DNA from 3 places in the Streptomyces sp. NPDC050085 genome. Region 2 is predicted to be linked to each of the others. Evidence: riboswitches for the same ligand, from Rfam matches in the RefSeq annotation. Region 2 holds a riboswitch; each other region holds the start of a gene.
The links. A riboswitch is a leader RNA that binds a small molecule or an ion and turns the genes downstream of it on or off. The one in region 2 is predicted to bind cyclic di-AMP.
Positions count from the first base shown of each region.

Region 1 (4,523 bases), on a different contig from region 2:
GGACAGCGGCGCGGACGGCAGGCCGGGGCCCGAGCCGGGGCAGCGTGCGGTCCGGCTGCAGCGTGCGGGTGCGGCCCTTGCGGTGGTGGCGGGCGGTGTCATCGCGTTCTGCGCCGGGCTCTGGCCCGACCTCAGCGACGTCCTCGGCCGGATCTGGACGGTGAGCCCGCGCTGGCTGTGGCTCGCGGGCGGGCTGCTCCTGGTGGCCGTCGGCTTCGGCTGGGCGCGCGTGGTCTCGCGCCGTTCGGCGACACGCGGCCACCGGTATGCGGAGGGTCGGGCCGATGCCGCGGCCCGGGGCCATCTGCGCATGCTGCACTACCAGTTGACCGTGCTGCGCAGCCGCACCGCCCAACTCGCCGTCCCCGGCGGCCTGCAGCTGGCCGAGGGTGCCCAGGTCCAGCACACGGAGCAGGTGCTCGCCTACCCCGAACTGGTCGCCCGGTTCCGCTCGTTGCTCGACCTCGTCGCTCTCGAACGGCGCCCGCTCGGTGGCCGCGTCGTCATCGGCATCGACGAACTCGACAAGCTGGGCGACGCCCAGGAGGCCGAGCGATTCCTCAACGACCTGAAGGTGATCTTCGGGATCAGGGGCTGCCACTTCCTCGTCGCGGTGTCCGAGGACGCCCTCACCGCCTTCGGCCGCAGCGTCCTCGACGTGCGCACCACCTTCGACAGCGCCTTCGACCGCGTGGTCGCCGTCCGCCCGCTCGGGGTCGACCAGGCGCGTGCGCTGCTCGAACTGCGCGGGGTGTGGCTGCCCGAGCCGTACCTGTGGCTGTGCCAGATCCTCTCGGGCGGACTGCCGCGCGACCTGCTGCGCGGCGTGATGAGCCTCGCCACCACGCGCGCCTTGCGAGACGTGGCCGAACTCGCGCCGCTGGCAAGCGAGTTGATCCAGGACGACGCGCGCACCGTGCTCTCCGCGCAGACCCGGTTCGCCGCTTCTCTCGCCGGGGACGAGGCACCGGCCGTGGCCCGGTGGATCGCCGACGCCTCGCAGGCCCCCGTCACGGCTGCCGACTGGGAGGCGCTGATCCAGGACGCGCCGACGATCCCGCCGCAGGACTACCGGAGCGCGCACACCGTCAGCCAGGTCCGTGCCTATCTCGCCCTGGGCGCCACCTTGATCCGTACGTTCGTCGAGGGCGACACCGCCGACACCGCCGACACCGCCGACGTCGCCCCGCACCTCGCACGGCTGCGCGCGGCGGGTCCGGACGCCGTGGACCTCCTCACCACCGCACGCGCCAAGCTCGCGGTGGAACCCGAGGCGTCGTGGGCGGCGGTGGCCCGGTACCGCAGGGCGATACCGGGACTCGCACCGCTTCCCTAGGGCCGGTCAGGCCGGGCGCACCACGCTGTGGATCGACGCCGTGCCGTCGTAGTAGATGGACTCCTCGCGCACGTACGCCCCCGGCTTCGGCGCGTGGATCATCATGCCGTCGCCGAGGTACAGGCCGACGTGGCTGATGTCGTCGTAGAAGAACACCAGGTCGCCCGGCTGGATGTCGGAGAGGGGAACCGTCGTGCCGACCTCCACCTGGTCCCAGGTGGTGCGCGGCAGCGAGATGCCGGCGGCCTTCCACGCGGCCTGCGTCAGGCCCGAGCAGTCGTAGGAGTCGGGGCCCGTGGCACCCCACACGTACGGCTTGCCCTCCTGGGACTTGGCGAACGCGAGCGCCTTCGCGGCCTTGGCGGCGTAGCCGGAGGAGTCCGAGGAACCGGAGCCGTCGGACGAGCCGGACGAGCCGGACGAACCCGATGAGCCGGAGGACTCCTCGTCCTTCTTCGCCTGCTCGGCCTCCTGGCGCTTCTTCTCCTCCGCGGCCTTCTGCTGCCGGGCCAGCTCGGCGGCCTTCTTGCGGGCCGCCTCCTCCTTGGCCTGCGCGATCTTCGCGAGCCGCGCCTTCTCCTCGGCCGTCAGCTTCGACAGCAGCTCGCGCGCGTCGGAGAGCTTCGTCTGCACGCTCTGCTTCGAGGTCTTCAGCTCGGTCTGCGACGTGGAGAGCTGCTCCAGGCTCTCCTGCGCCTCGGTGCGCTTCTTCGCGGTCGTGCGCGCCTGCGTCTGGAAGTCGTCGACCGCCTTCTTCTGGCGGGACGTCATCCGGTTCATCAGCTGGTCCTGCGCGAAGTAGTCCTCGGGGTTGTCGGCGAGGAACATCGTCGCGGTGTCGCTGACGCCGCCCGTGCGGTACTGCTCGGCGGCGAACCGGCCCAGCTCCTGGCGGGCCGCGTTCATCTTCTCGGTGCGCTGCGCGATGTCGTCGAGAAGCTTGTCGACCTGCTTCTTCTTGGCGGTGGTCTGCTCCTTGGCGGAGTTGTACTTCTGCGTGGCGACCTCGGCCTGCCGGTACAGGGTGTCGACCTTCTTCTGCACCTCCTCCAGGCTCGGCCGGTCCGGCTGCGCGGGCGCGGCCTGTGCCGTCTGCGAGAGCAGGGCGACGGAGGTGAGGGCCGCGGTCGTGATCCCGACCGCGGGCGTGGTGCGAAGACCGCCGGTTATTCGGGAGCGGGTGCGCGGCTTGCGGTGCGACGCCAAGAGAGGCGACTCCTTCCGTGGTCCGCCTACCGGGTTAGCTGTCGGGTTCGGGCTGGTGGTACTCGCGTACGGAAGGCTGCCCTACGGTCAACTGCCCTGTCTGCATGAGCTGTTGAGCCGATTCACCCCAAGGTCGGTTGGGTCCCCGGTTCCCTGCCTCACGGCGTACGGGACTCGGCGGGGGCTGCCCGCTCGCCGCGTTGCTCGCGGGCGGGGGGACGGGCTGCCCGAGCAGCACCGTAGCCAACTCGTGTTGCTGCTGTGAAGGTTGATGTTCGATATGCCCGATACATTTTCGTGACCTTGGCGCCGGGCCTCGCTCCCCGTGGTCAATCCGGAAGGATCTGCGCCGAGTTGTCCGTGGATTGCCCGGAGTCTTCCCGGAGTTACGGAGTCCGCCGACTTGTCCCTACTAGGGTCCTGCCCCCATGGACTGAGGGGGTACGGAGATGAGTGTCAGCAGCCAGGGACGCAGGGCCGTCGCCGCCACCGCCGGGGCCGCGGTCGCGGTCGGCGTCGCACTGAGCGCGGGCCCGGCCGTCGCGACGCCCGCAACGCCCGCGGGGCCCGCCGTCGAGGTCCTCGCACGCGGGCTCGACAACCCGCGCCAGCTCGCCGTCGACCACGGACGCCTGTACGTCGCCGAGGCCGGCCGGGGCGGCAGGAAGTGCCTGCCGGGCGGCGGACCCGAGGGCGACACCTGCATCGGCACGTCGGCCGCGGTCACCAAGATCTACTGGGAGGACGGACAGCGCAAACGGTTCCGCTTCGTCGAGGGCCTGCCGTCCGCCGCCACGAAGGACGGCGGCTTCGCGACCGGCCTCGACGGCGTCTCCGTGCGAGACGGCCGTGCCTGGGGCGTCATGACGTGGGCGCCGCCCGACCAGGTGCCCAGGGGCAGGCCGTGGAACACGCTCGGCAAACTGCTCCGGCTCGACTGGGGCCGCTACCAGGTCGCCGCCGACATCGCGGCCGTCGAGCTGAAGCACAACCCGCACAGGGCGAGCGTCGACTCCAACCCGTACGCGGTCCTCGCGCTTCCCGACGGGCGGACCGTCGTCGCGGACGCGGCGGGCAACGACCTGATCGTCGTCTCGCCCGACGGAAAGGCGAAGCCGTTCACCGTCTTCCCGAACCACAACGGCCACGAGGCGGTCCCGACCTCGCTCGCCCTCGGCCCCGACGGCAACCTCTACGTCGGCGACCTGAACGGCGAGGCCACCAGGCCCACCGCCCGCGTCTGGAAGGTCAGCCCCCGCGGCAGGATCCTCGGCTGGACGTCCGGCTTCGGCTCGATCACCGGCCTCGCGGTGGGCGGCCACGGCGACCTGTACGTCAGCCAGCTCTTCGCCGGGGCCGTCACCAGGGTCGACCACGGGACGGGGAAGCGTACGAGCATGAAGGTGCCGTTCCCCGCGGGCGTCGCCGTCGACCGCCGGGACGGCAGCGTCTACGTCTCCGCCTGGTCGGTCGCGGACCGTGACGGGACGGTGATGGAGGGCGGCAAGAAGTCCCCCGGCGGCCAGGTCTGGCGGATCACGGGGTTCTGACCTGCCGGTCTTTCGGGTCTTGTGAAGGTGGCGGCGTGGTGTCAGTGGGGCGGCCTAGACTCGTAAGGCGATGAGCAGCCTCTTTGACGACAACTTCCTGGCCAGCCTCCAGAGCGGTACGCAGGAGCCCCCGCCGCCGCCCGAGGAGCCCGAGCACGACAGTGCCCCGGAGCCGATCCCGGACGACCTGTTCGGCGGGAAGTTCGACGTGCCCCCGGCCAGGGACGCCCACTACCGCGACGGCGCCCCGCGCCCGGTGATCGACCCGGCGGCCCTGCTCGACGGGCTGAACGAGAACCAGCGGGCGGCCGTCGTGCACGGTGGTGCCCCGCTGCTCATCGTCGCGGGCGCGGGCTCCGGCAAGACCCGCGTCCTCACGCACCGCATCGCGTACCTGCTCGCCGAGCGCGGTGTGCACCCGGGCCAGATCC
Region 1 covers NZ_JBITJZ010000004.1:714,701-719,223, reverse strand. Annotated here, with positions in the region: gene ACIBUY_RS19445 (NACHT domain-containing protein) at 1-1,336, shown strand, start outside; gene ACIBUY_RS19440 (NlpC/P60 family protein) at 1,343-2,542, opposite strand; cyclic di-AMP (ydaO/yuaA leader) riboswitch at 2,550-2,732, opposite strand; gene ACIBUY_RS19435 (ScyD/ScyE family protein) at 2,992-4,092, shown strand; gene pcrA (DNA helicase PcrA) at 4,163-4,523, shown strand, end outside.
Region 1: it holds a riboswitch for cyclic di-AMP, as region 2 does, so the genes downstream of both, ACIBUY_RS19440 (NlpC/P60 family protein) here and ACIBUY_RS28920 (transglycosylase family protein) in region 2, are expected to answer to the same signal.

Region 2 (4,523 bases):
AGGACCAGGACGACCTGCGGGACTGGGCGGGCATGATGATCCGCCACGGCGGGGGCCCGCGCGGCGGCGTCGCCCGCTCGGTCAAGAAGATCCGGAACTATCTGGTCGAGCTCATCCACCGCAAGCGCGACGAGCCCGGTGACGACCTGATCTCCGGCCTCATCCGCGCCTCCGACCACGGCGAGCACCTGACGGAGAACGAGGCCGCCGCGATGGCCTTCATCCTCCTGTTCGCCGGTTTCGAGACGACCATCAACCTCATCGGCAACGGCACGTACGCCCTGCTGACCCACCCCGAGCAACGCGAACGCCTCCAACTGGCCCTCGAAGAAGGTGATGTCGGTCTCCTCGAGACCGGCGTCGAGGAACTGCTGCGCTTCGACGGCCCGGTGGAACTGGCGACCTGGCGCTTCGCGACCCAGCCCCTCACCATCGGGGGCCAGGACATCGCCGTCGGCGACCCGGTCCTCGTGGTGCTCGCGGCGGCGGACCGCGACCCCGAGCGCTTCGCCGAGCCCGACACCCTCGACCTCGCGCGCCGCGACAACCAGCACCTGGGCTACGGCCACGGCATCCACTACTGCCTCGGTGCACCGCTGGCCCGCCTGGAAGGACAGACCGCGCTCGCCACCCTCCTGACGCGCCTGCCGGACCTGCGACTTGCGGGGGAACCTGCCGATTTGCGCTGGCGCGGCGGCCTCATCATGCGTGGACTGCGCACGCTGCCGGTCGAGTTCACGCCGCGTCAGGACGGTTGACCCGGGCCGGTCCAGACCTTAAGCGGACCCTAAAGATCTGACGGTTCGTCAAACCTGTGACTTTCACGTGATCTCCGCTGCATCGACTTGTGACAAGCGTTCGAGTCCCGCTACGTTCACCAGTCATCGCGACAGGCGCCTCCGAGGCACCACCGGCACCACCCGTCGCACGTAGCAGCATCAATCTCGCGAAAGGCCACCGCATGCTCTCCGGGAACGGTCGTCACCGTCGCCCCCGTCAGGCCCCTGCTCTCGTCGTCGCCGCCGGCATCACCGGCAGCGCCATCGCGATCCCGCTGCTCGCCGCGACCAACGCGAGCGCCGCCTCGACCACGACGTGGGACAAGCTCGCCGAGTGCGAGTCCGGCGGCCAGTGGAGCCTGGACGCGGGCAACGGGTATTACGGCGGGCTGCAGTTCTCGCAGGAGATGTGGGAGCAGTACGGCGGCCTGGACTACGCCCCGCGCGCCGACGAGGCCAGCCGTTCGCAGCAGATAGCCGTCGCCGAGAAGGTGCTCGACGCCAAGGGGCCCCAGGCCTGGCCGAGCTGCTCGATCCTCGCGGGTCTCACCAAGAGCGACGACTCGGCCGATGTGGACCCGGGCGTGAGCGCGTCTCCGCAGCCGACGGGTTCGTCCGACGTGTCCGACACGTCCGAGTCGCCGGACGGCTCGGACGCCTCGCATGAGAAGAGTCACGGCAAGTCGGGCAAGTCCGGTGCGTCGGACTCGGCGTCGGACGCCCCGTCAGCTGACGCCTCGGGTGATACCTCCGGTAACGCGGCGAGCGACGAGCCCGCCGATAACGCGTCCGGCAATTCGGACAAGTCCGGCCAGAAGGGCTCGACTTCCCCGGCCGACCCGGAGTCCTCCGCGTCCGCCACCCCGGCGCCCTCCTCCGATCCCGCCGAATCCGGCGGCCGTCACCGCGGCGACCGTGCCGCCGACGACGCGGCCGGCTCCGCCGACTCCCGTACGGGAGAAGGGCGTCACGCCTCGCGCGAGGACCGGCGCGACGACGGGAGCTACACCGTCCGCTCCGGCGACAACCTCTGGGACATCGCCGACGCCCATGACGTACAAGGCGGATGGACCGCGCTGTACGACCTGAACAAGAAGACGGTCGGCGCCGACCCCGACCTCATCCTTCCTGGTCAGAGTCTGGATCTTGGGCTCGAATCGGGCGAAAAGTAGCGGGAGTTCAGGGTGAGTTGAGGCGCGTATGTCCACTTTTGCGCGAGTGAGACATGAGTCTCAAAGACCCTGATCGTCTTTGAAATCGGGCGGATCGACTGCTTACGGTCGTGACCGCTCGCCACAGCGGGCCCCGATGGACGTCACGCCGAATCCTGCCGACGCCCGTACGGGAACAGTCGACGCGTCAGCGCCGTAGGCAGGAGCGGGGGACCCAGGTAAGTGCCGTTCGGGAGACCGGAACGGCTTGGGGTTAAGCCGCGCACAAGGATGCGCGGCCGGGCACTCACTGGCCCGAACCCGACAGCTCACCTCGTAGGCGTCGGTGAGGGGATCTCTCCATGCTGTTCTCCAGCAAGGGCAAGCACCGCCGCCCGTCCAAGGCCGTCCGTGTCGCCACGCTCGCCGGTGTCACCGGTGCCGCCGTCGCCGTGCCGCTCATGGGTGCCACCGGCGCCTCCGCCGCCACCACCTCCGAGTGGGACCAGGTCGCCTCCTGCGAGTCCGGCGGCAACTGGTCGATCAACACCGGCAACGGCTACTACGGCGGCCTGCAGTTCTCGGCCTCCACCTGGGCCGCGTACGGCGGCACCGCCTACGCCTCCACGGCCAACCAGGCCTCCAAGGCGCAGCAGATAGCCGTCGCCGAGAAGGTCCTCGCCTCCCAGGGCAAGGGCGCCTGGCCGAGCTGTGGCGTGGGCCTGTCCGGCGCCTCCACGGGCAACTCCGCCCCGGCCGCCGAGACCCAGCAGCAGCCGCAGCAGCAGAGCCAGCCCAAGCAGCAGGCCCAGCCGAAGCAGCAGCGCTCGGAGTCCTCGACCACCACGCGCTCCGAGAAGCGCGCGACCGTCACCACCCCGACCGGCAAGAAGGTCAAGAAGGGTGACGGCGAGTACAAGGTGAAGTCCGGCGACACCCTCAGCAAGATCGCCGAGGCGCACGGCACCACCTGGCAGAAGCTCTTCAAGCTGAACAAGGACATCGTCAGCGACGCGGACCTGATCTACCCGGGTCAGCAGCTGCACCTGAAGTAAGCCGCGGTTGTACAGGAGCGCGCTCGGCCTCGGCGGACGCCGAACCGCTCCGCTGGTAACCCCGTCCCCACGGGCCGCTCATCTTGGGGAGCCCCCATCCCGGAAACCGGGGTGGGGGCTTCTCTCGTCCGCCGACCGCGGCCCGGTGGTCCTGCTTCGCGCAGTTCCCCGCGCCCCTGAAGGCATGCGCTCCGCGCAGCCTTCCCCGCCGACCCGCACAGGCCCAATGGACCGCGCCCACCAGGGCCGATGGCCCACCCCGCGCCGGCCGGAGGCCCCCGTCTTTGTTCCGTTAAGAAACATTTCGCTCTCGGCGTGTCCCACAGGGCGGGCGTTCGGATGGCCGATGCCCGGGAGCCGGTTAGGCTCATGAATGCGGGACTGCGTCACCTAGGCGTCCCGCCCAGTTGCGTCACATCCCAGAAGGAGATGCTCGTGCCGTCCATCGACGTCGTCGTAGCCCGGGAAATCCTGGACTCCCGAGGCAACCCCACGGTCGAGGTCGAGGTCGGCCTCGACGACGGCAGCACGGGTCGTGCTGCCGTCCCGTCGGGCGCCTCCACCGGTGCCTTCGAGGCCATCGAACTCCGTGACGGTGACCCCAACCGTTACCAGGGCAAGGGCGTCGAGAAGGCCGTCCTCGCCGTCATCGAGCAGATCGGCCCGGAGCTCGTCGGCTACGACGCCACCGAGCAGCGCCTGATCGACCAGGCGATGTTCGACCTGGACGCCACCGACAACAAGGGCTCGCTCGGCGCCAACGCCATCCTCGGCGTCTCCCTCGCCGTCGCGCACGCCGCCTCCGAGGCCAGCGACCTGCCGCTGTTCCGCTACCTCGGCGGTCCGAACGCGCACCTGCTGCCCGTCCCGATGATGAACATCCTGAACGGTGGGTCGCACGCCGACTCCAACGTCGACATCCAGGAGTTCATGATCGCCCCGATCGGCGCGGAGTCCTTCTCCGAGGCCCTGCGCTGGGGCACCGAGGTCTACCACACCCTCAAGTCCGTCCTGAAGAGCAAGGGCCTGTCCACCGGCCTCGGCGACGAGGGCGGCTTCGCCCCGAACCTGGACTCCAACCGCGCCGCCCTCGACCTCATCGTCGAGGCCATCAAGCAGGCCGGTTACGTCCCGGGCGAGCAGGTCGCCCTGGCGCTCGACGTCGCCGCCTCCGAGTTCTACAAGGACGGCAAGTACCAGTTCGAGGGCAAGGAGCGCTCCGCCGCCGAGATGACGGAGTACTACGAGGAGCTCGTCTCCGCGTACCCGCTCGTCTCCATCGAGGACCCGCTGTACGAGGACGACTGGGCCGGCTGGAACGTCATCACCGAGAAGCTGGGCGACAAGGTCCAGCTCGTCGGCGACGACCTCTTCGTCACCAACCCGGAGCGCCTGGCCCGCGGCATCGAGGAGAACTCGGCGAACGCCCTCCTGGTGAAGGTGAACCAGATCGGCTCGCTGACCGAGACCCTGGACGCCGTCGAGCTGGCCCAGCGCAACGGCTTCAAGTGCATGATGTCGCACCGCTCCGGCGAGAC
Region 2 covers NZ_JBITJZ010000008.1:286,553-291,075, forward strand. Annotated here, with positions in the region: gene ACIBUY_RS28910 (cytochrome P450) at 1-758, shown strand, start outside; gene ACIBUY_RS28915 (transglycosylase family protein) at 962-1,951, shown strand; cyclic di-AMP (ydaO/yuaA leader) riboswitch at 2,133-2,288, shown strand; gene ACIBUY_RS28920 (transglycosylase family protein) at 2,293-2,985, shown strand; gene eno (phosphopyruvate hydratase) at 3,415-4,523, shown strand, end outside.

Region 3 (4,523 bases), on a different contig from region 2:
GGCAGAAGACCTTCAAGGACGGCCTGTCCCAGGAGACCTGCCGCAACTTCAAGCACGCCAGCTACTCCCTCGCCGCGACCTCCCACATGGCCGAGACCGCCTGGCACCAGGGTCTCGACCTGTACGGCGAGGTGAAGGACCGGCTCGCGGCCGCGCTCGAGTTCCACTCCAAGTACCAGCTGGGCGCGAAGGCCCCGTCCTGGCTGTGCGGCGGGAAGGTGCAGCGCGACATGGGCCCCGACACGGAGGTCGGGCTCAGCCACCTCCAGGGGCGGCTGAAGATGGAGATGCCCCAGACGCGGAAGCTCACGCAGAAGCAGCGGCCGGAGGGGACGGACGACCTGTTCGTGGCGTGGGAGACGCTGACGCACGCGACCGCCGCGTAGGCCCCTGACAAGCGATTCGCGTTCCGTCGCCCTGATGGCGTACTGTTGGGTTCACCGACGCGGGGTGGAGCAGCTCGGTAGCTCGCTGGGCTCATAACCCAGAGGTCGCAGGTTCAAATCCTGTCCCCGCTACTGAAGGCCGAGGCCGGAATCTTTCGAGATTCCGGCCTCGGTTCGTTTTCCGGTGCCCCGGTCGGTCGGTCGCCCCGTCGCGCCGTCGCCCGGTCATCCGGTCGCCCGGTCATCCGTATGGGCCAGCACTGCTCGCCTCCACCCCCTACTCCGGGAACCCTTGGCACAGGGCGCCGGACGGCAGGGAGAACACAGGTGGGGCAGCGAGGAGGGCGGCACAGAAACGGCGCGGACACCACCCGCACCCGTGCCTTCCTGCGCCTCCTGCCCGCACTGCTGATCATCGGCGGCGCGGCCTACGAGTACTTCACCCCGTCCGGGTTCTCCGGTGCCCCCCTGTTCAGCGCGGCGCCCCTCGCCGCCGCCCCGTTCTTCTCGCTGGGTAGCACGATCCTCGCCGGGGTCTGCTCGATCGGGGCGATCGTCGCCGTCCATCTGCGCTTCAGCCACGCCTTCCACTCGGACAACATCACCGAGATGGTCACCGTGGCCACGGTGTGCGTCCTGGCCTGTTTCATCAACCGGATCGTGCGCCGCAGCGACGAACAGCTCGCCTCCGCGCGGCAGATCGCGGAGGCCGCCCAGTTCGCGGTGCTGCCCGAACCGGCCGGACGGATCGGCGGGCTGAACGTCGCGGCGCGCTACGAGGCGGCCCAGGCCGGCGCGTTCATCGGCGGTGATCTGTACGCCGTGCAGGACACCCCGCACGGCGTACGCGTCGTCGTCGGCGACGTACGGGGAAAGGGGATGGGCGCGGTCGCCGCGGTGGCCGTCGTGATCGGCGCGTTCCGGGAGGCCGCCGAGCAGGAGGGCAGCCTGGAGGCGGTCGCCCAGCGCCTCGAGCGGGCCCTGGCCAGGGAGGGCACCCGGCGGCGCGGCATCGACGACTTCGAGGGGTTCACGACCGCGGTGCTCGCCGAGATCCCGCACGGCTTCGACCTCGTACGCGTCCTCAACCGCGGCCACCCCGAACCGATCGTGCTGCTCGACGACGGCACGGTCAGCATGGTCAGGCCGGAGGAGGCCGCGCTGCCGCTCGGCATGGGCGAGCTCGGCGCCTGGCCGGACCGGGCCACCGAGGCCCCGTTCCCCGCGGGGGCGACGCTGCTGCTCTACACCGACGGGCTGTCCGAGGCGCGGGACGCGCAGGGCGCCTTCTACGATCCCGTGGCCCGGCTCTCGGGGCGGCTCTTCCCCGGGCCCGATGAACTCCTCGCGGCGCTGGCCGAGGAGGTGCGCCTGCACACCGGGGGCGGCGCCACGGACGACATGGCGCTGCTCGCCGTACGCCGGCCGTAACTCTCCGCATAACAATTGACGCATCGTCAGAAATGAGACGTGTTCGGAGTGTCGGTCAAGTGGACCCGTTCTGCCCGGTCTTGATGGCTTAAGTCCTGGCCAAAGACGTGAACGATCAGTGGGAACGGCTTGGAATTACTGTCTGCTGTCTATTAACGTTCGATAACGCAGCGCGGTCGTCCCAGCCGTCACAAGAGATGGCTCCGTGCGCACGCGCCTAATCCCGCAAGGGAGCCGGGGAACCACCAACATGGGGTGAATCGGGCGGTACTTCACGTCCGTAGGAGACCTTCCTGCTCCGAACCCGTCAGCTAACCCGGTAGGCGAGAAGGAAGGAAAGGAGAGCGCCTTCGTGGCGTCGAACCGTCCTGCCCCCGAGTTCTTGCACGGCTCCACCGACAGCGAATTCGGTGTCGAGCAGGAGAGCTGGGAGGAGTGGAATCCCACCGAGGAATCCGTCCGTCCCGTCCGCGGCAGGCACCGCGTTTCCCGGCAGCGCGGCGGACTCGCGCGCAGCTCCACGGTCCTCGGCGTCGGCGTGATCGCCGCCGTCGGCGCGGGCGGCATCGCCACCGCGCAGGGCGGCAAGCCCCCGGTCCACATATCGATGCCCGACCTCTCCTCGGTCAAGGACTCGCTGCCCGACGCGAAGTCCCTGCCCGGTGTCGGTGCACTGATATCCGACTCCGACGAATCGGGCTCCTCGTCCTCCGCCGCATCCGCCGCCCCGCTCACCACCGTGGGCAACGGGCAGTCGGACGCCGGCGAGGCGCTGCGGGCCCGCATCATGCAGCAGGCCGAGACGCAGCAGGACGCCGCCGACGCCAAGGCGCAGGCCGTGGCCCAGGAGGCCGCAGCCAAGAAGGCCGCGGCGGAAGCCGCCGCCAAGCAGGCCGTCGCGGAGAAGAAGGCCGCTGCCGAGAAGAAGGCGGCGGAGGAAGCGGCCAAGAAGAAGGCCGAGGCCGAGCGCCTCGCCCAACTGGCCAAGAGCTACAAGCTTCCCGTCGCCTCGTACACGGTCACCGGCACCTTCGGACAGCCCGGCTCCATGTGGGCTTCCGGTTACCACACGGGCCTCGACTTCGCGGCCCCCACCGGTACGCCGATCTACGCGATCCACTCCGGCACCGTCACCGAGGCCGGCTACGCGAACGCGTACGGCTACCGCACGATCATCACCCTCGACGACGGCACCGAGCTGTGGTTCTGCCACCAGTCGTCGATCAACGTCAGCGTCGGCCAGAAGGTCAACACCGGCGACGTCATCGGCCGCGTGGGCGCCACCGGCAACGTCACCGGGCCGCACCTGCACCTGGAGGTCCACCCCGGCGGCGACGCCACCGGTGTCGACCCGGCGGCGTGGCTGCGCGGCAAGGGCCTCACTCCCTGAGCCACCGGCTCCCCGAACAACCGGCGGTCCTGACGGCAACCCCCCGACGTCAGGGCTGCCGGTTCCGCCGTGCGCCCGTACGGCGTGCGGTGTCTGTGCGGCGTGCGGTGTCTACGGCTGTGTCTGCGGCTGTGTCTGCGGCCGTGTCTACGGAATACCGCATTCTGTACGGGCGTTGAGCTGTCACATGACTTCTCTTCGCAAGCTCGGCTCCTCCGACCTCGAGGTCTTCCCGCTCTGCCTCGGTGGCAACGTCTTCGGCTTCAGCGCCGACGAGGCCGCGTCGTTCGCGGTGCTCGACGCGTACACCGCCGGCGGGGGCAACTTCATCGACACCGCCGACTCGTACTCGGCCTGGGCGCCCGGGAACCAGGGCGGCGAGTCCGAGACCATCATCGGCAAGTGGGTCAAGGCGCGCGGCAACCGCGACGACGTGGTCATCGCGACCAAGGTCGGCCGCCACCCCGACTTCCTCGGCCTGCGCGGCGACAACATCAAGGCCGCGGCCGACGCCTCCCTCAAGCGCCTGGACACCGACTACATCGACCTCTACTACACGCACTTCGACGACGACGAGACCATCCCGGTCGAGGAGATCATCGGCGCGCTCGACGAGCTCGTGAAGGCGGGCAAGGTGCGCGACATCGCCGTCTCCAACATCTCGCCCGAGCGGCTGCAGGAGTCCCTCGACTTCTCCGACCGCGAGGGCCTCGCCCGTTACGTCGCCATCCAGCCGCACTACAACCTCGTGTCCAGGGACACCTACGAGGGCGCGCGGCAGGACATCGCCTCGCGCGCCGGGCTCGGCGCCGCCCCCTACTTCGGGCTCGCCTCCGGGTTCCTGACCGGCAAGTACCGTCCGGGTGTCGCGGTCGACAGCGTCCGCGCCGACAAGGCCGGTGCCCACCTGGACTCGGCGCGCGGCCAGAAGGTCCTGGTGGCGCTCGACGAGGTCGCGCAGGCCCACGGCGCCGAGGTCGCCACGGTCGCCCTCGCCTGGCTCGCCGCGCAGCCCACGGTGGCCGCGCCGATCGCGTCCGCCCGCACGGTGGAGCAGCTGCCCGCGCTGCTCGCGGTCGCCGACCTGGAGCTGACCGAGGCGGAGCTCGCCCGTCTCACCGCGGCCTCCGCCTGATCAGTAGCGGTACGGGTTGTACGCGGGGCCGTGTCCCATGGGCGGGCCCGCGTACAGCGGCGGCACCCAGACCGGGGCCGCGGTGCGGGAGGCGTACGCGAGGGCGGGCTGTGCGCAGCCGCGGCGCTGCCACATCGCCTGCAGCAACTCCCGTTCCCGTACGACGAAATCGGCGCCGGCC
Region 3 covers NZ_JBITJZ010000003.1:769,769-774,291, forward strand. Annotated here, with positions in the region: gene ACIBUY_RS15985 (alginate lyase family protein) at 1-386, shown strand, start outside; tRNA gene ACIBUY_RS15990 (tRNA-Met) at 445-518, shown strand; gene ACIBUY_RS15995 (PP2C family protein-serine/threonine phosphatase) at 714-1,817, shown strand; cyclic di-AMP (ydaO/yuaA leader) riboswitch at 2,022-2,158, shown strand; gene ACIBUY_RS16000 (M23 family metallopeptidase) at 2,170-3,207, shown strand; gene ACIBUY_RS16005 (aldo/keto reductase) at 3,395-4,342, shown strand; gene ACIBUY_RS16010 (PrsW family intramembrane metalloprotease) at 4,343-4,523, opposite strand, start outside.
Region 3: it holds a riboswitch for cyclic di-AMP, as region 2 does, so the genes downstream of both, ACIBUY_RS16000 (M23 family metallopeptidase) here and ACIBUY_RS28920 (transglycosylase family protein) in region 2, are expected to answer to the same signal.